Regions from separate parts of the Leuconostoc sp. DB-1 genome, predicted to be linked through region 2. Evidence: riboswitches for the same ligand, from Rfam matches in the RefSeq annotation. Region 2 holds a riboswitch; the other holds the start of a gene.
What was found. A riboswitch is a leader RNA that binds a small molecule or an ion and turns the genes downstream of it on or off. The one in region 2 is predicted to bind FMN.
Positions count from the first base shown of each region.

Region 1: it holds a riboswitch for FMN, as region 2 does, so the genes downstream of both, ribD (bifunctional diaminohydroxyphosphoribosylaminopyrimidine deaminase/5-amino-6-(5-phosphoribosylamino)uracil reductase RibD) here and HFP47_RS04975 (ECF transporter S component) in region 2, are expected to answer to the same signal.

Region 1 covers NZ_JABFNJ010000001.1:578,781-582,176, forward strand. The annotation lists gene HFP47_RS02715 (cation transporter) at 1-561, shown strand, start outside; gene HFP47_RS02720 (dimethylarginine dimethylaminohydrolase family protein) at 581-1,540, shown strand; FMN riboswitch at 1,662-1,799, shown strand; gene ribD (bifunctional diaminohydroxyphosphoribosylaminopyrimidine deaminase/5-amino-6-(5-phosphoribosylamino)uracil reductase RibD) at 1,922-2,956, shown strand; gene HFP47_RS02730 (riboflavin synthase) at 2,956-3,396, shown strand, end outside.
Region 2 covers NZ_JABFNJ010000001.1:1,023,947-1,027,342, reverse strand. The annotation lists gene HFP47_RS04990 (ScpA family protein) at 1-572, shown strand, start outside; gene scpB (SMC-Scp complex subunit ScpB) at 565-1,164, shown strand; gene HFP47_RS04980 (pseudouridine synthase) at 1,157-1,906, shown strand; FMN riboswitch at 1,935-2,071, shown strand; gene HFP47_RS04975 (ECF transporter S component) at 2,170-2,760, shown strand; gene HFP47_RS04970 (hypothetical protein) at 2,834-3,391, shown strand.

The DNA.
Region 1 (3,396 bases), 450 kb from region 2:
TTAACGCCGATCATTCCATATGAAATCATTATGGTCATATTATGTTTAACGATATCTTTGTCTTATAGTCGGCAAAATCGAAAAATTGGTCGTGCTAGTACGATGCTATCTGCAGAATCCAAAAGTACGCGAACTGATTCAATCATGTGTGGGGGGATTGGGTTAGCAGCCTTTCTAGTTTTATTGATTCCAAAAAATTCAATCCTAGGGTTCTTGCTATACACGGGTGATTTCTTTGTGACGGTAATACTAGTCTTATTTTCAATTACAACGCCGGTTAAAGTACTAAAAAATGCATTCATTGAAATCTGTGGCGGCCGGTTAATTGATGAAAACATTCAGAATGAATTTGAAGCATGCCTTAGAAAACACTTTGGAAAAGAAGTCATATTAACTGGCTGTCATATTTATAAAACGGGCATGTATTTTTCAGTTAAGGTGATGATTGATGTTGTCGATGACGAAATTGGGACAGGATTGTTACGTGATAAAAAAGTCCGTATTTTAGAAGAACTTAAAGCATGTTATGAGTTTGTACATTTAGAGTTTGTGTATGCTTAAAAGAAAAAGGGGAAATCAAATGAAAATCAATGTTTATAACGAATATGATCCATTAAAAGAAGTCATTATTGGGGATGCAACAAAGCTATATTTTCCAGATACGCATGAAATAGAGCAGGAAGAACATACTGCAAAATGGAAACAATTTATGACAAAACATATTTATACTCTTTTGCGAGGTAAAAAAGTTCCGAGTTTCCTTGCTAAAAAATTTCAACGAGAATTAGCAGAATTCCAACGAATTTTGGAAACACATGGTGTCAAGGTACACCATGTTGATTCGGTAACCCCAACAAAGCTAGATCCCTATGGAATGGGGCAAATGTATGCACGAGATAGTGCTATGAGCGTTGGAGAACATTTTATTGAAGGAAATGTTCAAATTGAAATGCGAAAAATTGAACGACGTGGGTATCAAAGAATTGTTGCAGCTATTAACGATAAGAATCAGGTGCACACGTTAAATCAAAAGGATAAAATATATCTGGAGGGTGGTGACGTTATCGTTAACTATCCTTATGTATTCGTCGGCATTGGTAAATATGCTAGTAATGAAGCTGGTGCAAAATGGCTACAAAGTATTTTAGACAAGGACTATGAGAATGAAATCGTCGATAAACCGTGGAAAGTAGTACCAGTGTATTTGAATGATGATGCAATTTTGCACTTGGATTGTTGTATGACCATTATTGGTCCAAAAACTGCTATTATCCATAAACCTGTCTTAAAAGACTTACCGAAAAAACTGGTCGATTATAAATTTATTGATATCGATGCAAAAACCAGAAAAGAGATGGGTGGGAATGTTTTAGTTATTGGGCCTAAAAAAGTTATTGTGCAAAAAAGACATACAGCGTTGCAAGAGGCTTTAAAAAATGAAGATTATACGGTCATCCCTATCGTGTTTACATGGCATTCACTATTAGACGGTGCACTAAGATGTGCATCATGCCCGTTAGTGAGAGAAAAAAATGAGTAAAAAGGGCGTTTAGGGCGACTTTTTACTTTTTTGCTGTCTACAGAATAAGAATTAAAAAGCGTAAAAAATATTTTTGATTGACATTGTAGAATTCTAATGATAAATTAGTTTTGTTAAATAATTTAATCTTCGGGGCAGGGTGTAATTCCCGACCGACGGTGATGGTGAATAACCTCAGTCCGTGACCCGCGATATTTTCGCGGTTGACACAGTGAAATTCTGTGACCGACAGTTAAAGTCTGGATGGGAGAAGATTTGAAATAGTTTAGACGATGCTTTTTTAGATTGTCTAGGTTTTTTGAATTAATCTAAACTACTATAAACCCGATGTGTATTTTTAACGCATCGGGTTTTTTGTCCTGAAAAATTCAGGAGGTAAGTATGAATGATTTAACATGGATGAAGCTCGCTGCAGATGAGGCAATTCGAGCAATGCCGTATCAAACTTTTGAAAATCCTAGGGTTGGTGCAGTAATTGTTAAAGATGGTCAGGTTATCGCGACAGGATATCATGAAAAGTTTGGTGAAGCGCATGCTGAAATAAATGCTTTTAATCGTGTCAAAAACAAGACCGACATTTTAGGTGCTACGCTTTATGTCACTTTGGAGCCGTGTTCCACGCAGGGGAAAGTAGGCTCTTGTGCAGTTCAAATTCAAAATTGGGGACTGAAGCGTGTGGTTGTTGGTAGCATTGATCCGAATCCGTCAACAAATGGAACAGGAATTAAAATGCTAAGATCAGCTGGTATCACTGTCGATGTTTTGAATATAGTTGAAAATAAAGAGATCAACCCTGCATTTCATTATTTTTATACCACACGATTACCATATGTTCAGTTGAAACTTGCCATGTCTCAAAACGGATCTGTTGCTGAGAAATTTGGAAAACGAAAAAAATTGACTGATGAGCTAGCTGATGCTGATGTACACCGAGAGCGTGCAACTAGAAGTGCAATAATGATTGGCAGCGAGACCATGATCACAGATCAACCAATGTTAACTGTACGGCACATCAATATCAGTCATAAACAACCATTGAGAGTTGTTATTGATCGTCGTGGACGGTTGCAAAATACAAACTTTGATTTTTCAAATAATTGGCTGATATATACAGAAAATGTTCTATTTTCAAAACAGCATTCTTATGTCAAATTAATGTCTGGTGCGCTCAAAGATATATTAATAGATTTAGCCAAACAAAATATTCAATCTGTGATGGTTGAAGGCGGACCAAGTTTGATTCACTCATTTTTGAAAGAAAACTTGTGGCAGGAAATGCTAATTTATACAACAGATAAAGTATTATCTAAAGATAGTCTGAAAGGAATATCTGTTAGCCAAAAGCCTAAAAATGAAGTGCAAGTTGGCAATGCTGTCAAAAAAGTCTATATCAATCATCAAGGGGGAAAGCAATAATGTTTACAGGTATTACACAAGAAGTTGGTCGTTTAATAAGCATTTATCAGCGTAATGACAAAGAAATGCGCTTAAAAATTGCTGCATCCGAGGACTATTTTTCTGATAGCAGAGTAGGCGATAGCATTATGGTTGATGGCGTTTGTTTAACAATTAATCAGCTAGAATCAAATTATGCTGAATTCGATATTATGGTACCGACTTTTGAAACGACCATTGTTAAATTCTATCAAGTTGGGCAAAAAGTAAACTTGGAGAAAGCACTTTTAGTTTCCAACCGATTTGATGGTCACTTTGTTCTAGGTCATGTAGATCAGACAGCTGAAGTAGTCAAAAAAGAGTACAGTGAAGAAACCACATTGTTAACTTTTAAATTAGCAGACCGTCAACAAATAAATCAAATCGTCAATAAAGGTTCAGTTACTATTTCAGGTGTGAGC
Region 2 (3,396 bases):
TGGCTGCTACTTTAGTTAAGATAAAGTCCGCTGATTTGTTACCAGAAGAAGAGCCAGATGATTATGCCGTAGATGAAGAGTATGCGGATCCACGTGAAGAGCTGATGCTACAATTATTGACCTACAAACAATTTCAAGTGGCAAGCGAATCTTTGCGTGAACGTGAACAATTAAAACAACAATCTTTTCCACGTACTCAAATGAAGGCTCCTGATAATTTGAAACATCCCATAACTTTAGCTCCTGGTTTATCGTTAGGGGATTTACAAACAGCATTTGCTCAACTATTGCGGCGAAAAAAGCAGGAAAAACCCATCAGAAGGCATGTTACTGCGGAAACATATTCTCTTGAGGAAGCTGTTAACAACATCAATAAACATTTCTTACAGCATCAAACGGGGGATATGATTCCATTTGCTTCTTTTTTTGATGATATTTACGAGCGGGAGCATTTGGTAGTCACCTTTTTGGCGTTATTAGAAATGGCCAAAGATAAAAGATTAAAATTACACCAAGAGCACCAACAACAAGAAATTTATGTAGAAATTGAGGCGTTTGGCGAAGATGAATAATTTAAGTCAAATAGAAGCACTATTGTTTGTATCTGGCGATGAAGGCATTTCCGTGAAAAATATGAGCATTATCACTGGATTTGATCGTTCAGCAATACAAGGATTGCTTGAAGAACTTGTGTTAAAGTATGATACTGATTTAAGTAGTGCATTACAAATTCGTGAAAGTGACGATGTGTATCGCCTAGTGACTAAACCGGAACTTGGTGGCACAGTAAAACAGTATTTTGATTCACCTGTAAATGCAACATTATCGCAAGCACAACTCGAAACACTAGTTATTGTCGCTTATAAGCAACCAATTACACGTGTTGAAATTGATACAATTCGTGGTGTGCAATCCTCAGGAACTTTACAGAAGCTAGCATTACGGCAACTAGTCCACGAAGTTGGCAGAAAAGACGAACCAGGACGTCCCATCATGTTTGGTACCACCGATGAATTTTTGGATTATTTTGGTTTGAAAAGTATTGAAGAATTACCTCCGTTACCTGATTTTAATATGTTAGATTTAAGTGATGATATTGATGGCGAACTATTTACGAGTGCATTTGATGTACATCAATCAGAAAGTGAAAAAGAAAATGTCTGAAGAAGCACAGAGACTGCAAAAAATTATTGCCCAAGCGGGTCTAGCGTCCCGACGGGGCGCAGAAGAATTGATCATCAATGGGCGTGTCCAAGTTAATGGGCAAACTGTTACCGAATTAGGTACGAAAGTTACTGCAAATGATAAAGTACAGGTCGACGGTGCGCCAATTGAAGGACGTGAGAAGTTAGTTTATTACCTGTTAAATAAGCCTCGTGGGGTTGTGACAACCAATGATGATGAAAAAGGTCGTCGTACGGTATTGGATATTTTAGAGGATGTGGATCAACGTGTTTATCCAGTTGGCCGTCTAGATTATGATACAACTGGTGTTTTGTTATTAACAAATGATGGTGTAGTGGCTAATCAATTAATGCATCCTAAAACTAAAGTCGATAAGACTTATGTTGCAAAGGTTGAAGGCATTGCAACCGAAGAAAAGCTAGCTCCTTTGAAACGTGGAGTGGTCCTAAAGGGACGTAAAACTGCGCCAGCTCGTGTTTCCATTGAAAGAATTGAGCCGACAAAAAGAACAAGTATGGTCCGTATAACTATTCATGAAGGCCGTAATCATCAGGTCAAAAACATGCTCGCGAAGGTTGGCCTACCAGTGCAAAAGCTTAAGCGTGAGCAGTATGCCTTTTTTGATGTCAATGGTCTACAGCCGGGCGAGTATCGTAAATTAACAAGCGTAGAGATCAAACGCTTAAAGGCACAAGATTACAAATTGTTGCGTCGTAAGTAACACCGTGATACAATAAAATCAAATTTAATAATAACTTCAGGGTCGGGTGTAAGTCCCAACCGGCGGTGAGACATGAATTTTCATGGTAAGCCCGCGACCTGCTTTTGCAGCTGATCTGGTCAAAATCCAGAGCCGACCGTAAAGTCGGGTATAAAGAAGTCTAAAAAAGAAAGTGAAAGCTGCATTTTTTGTTGTACCCTGACAAAATCTGTGGTTTTTTGTTTGCATCTACTGGTGAAGTGAGCAAACAAGAGGAAAGAAATATGTCAATTATTCCTGTAACGCGAGTGCAACGTACTACATTAATTGCAATACTAAGCGCTATTTCATTTGGTTTGATGCTGTTTCCCCAAGTGCCAATCATTCCGAGTGCTGATTTTTTGAAACTAGATTTTTCAATCGTACCAGTTGTCATTGGCTTATATTGGTTAAATTATTCGGCTTCACTGTGGATCATTTTAATTCGTACCTTGCTAAAGTTAATTTTGGCAAATGAGGGGGTTAACACTTATTTAGGACTACCGGTTAATTTACTGGTTGTTTTGGCCTTTATCACAGTCTTAAAAATTACAATGCCCAACCTTGAGCAGTATAGTAATTGGCAAAAAAAAATCCTGCCGTTAATAAGCAGCACGTTTGTCATGACAATTGTTGCGATTGTCATCAATTGGTTTGTAGCTATACCTTTGTATGCGAGGTTTGCTAATTTCGACATTGCTAAATTCATTGGTTTAAAAAACTATTTTATCGGTATGGTATTACCGTTCAATCTTATCGAGGGTATTATATGGTTTGTCGTGAGTATGATCATATTAAGGGCAATACAGCCGCTCCAGAGAAGGTTTCATTCTTAACAAAACATTATGAGCAAAGTCGGTGTTGGTGTGGTAAAATTTTATGTGAACCAATAAAATGGAGGTCGTTTCTATGAACGATTTTGACCCAAACAACATGAGCCGCTCAAAGCGGCCCAAAAAAGATAAGCTCGAACCAAAATTTTCCCGAAAGTCAGATTCAAAATCCCCAAATAAAGGATTTCGTGTTCTGCTTGTTGTATTAGCGCTTGCAGTTATATCTTTTGTACCTGTGTATGGCATGATTGCTAATCAAAAATCATCAAAGCCACAAACGGCTGTTTCTTCAAGTACAAAGCGTTCATCAACTACTAAATCTACGTCTTCTGAGTCTTCTGAATCATCATCTTCCGAGTCAAGTGCATCAAGTTCTTCTGAAGAAGAATCAGTAAGTAGCAGTGAAGCTGCTTCAAGTGAGGAATCTGCTAGTTCATCTTCTACTGAGACGGCTGAATCAAGTTCAGCATCAAGTAGTTCCACAACCACTACTGCAGTTTTGGGTGCTAGTCAGACGTTGTATAATTTTGCAGTTACACACGGGATGACAACTAGCCAAGTTATTGCATTAAATCCAGGGTTAACAGTTGATAATTACACACAGTATGCTGGTACTGCACTAAACATTCAGTAAGAGGA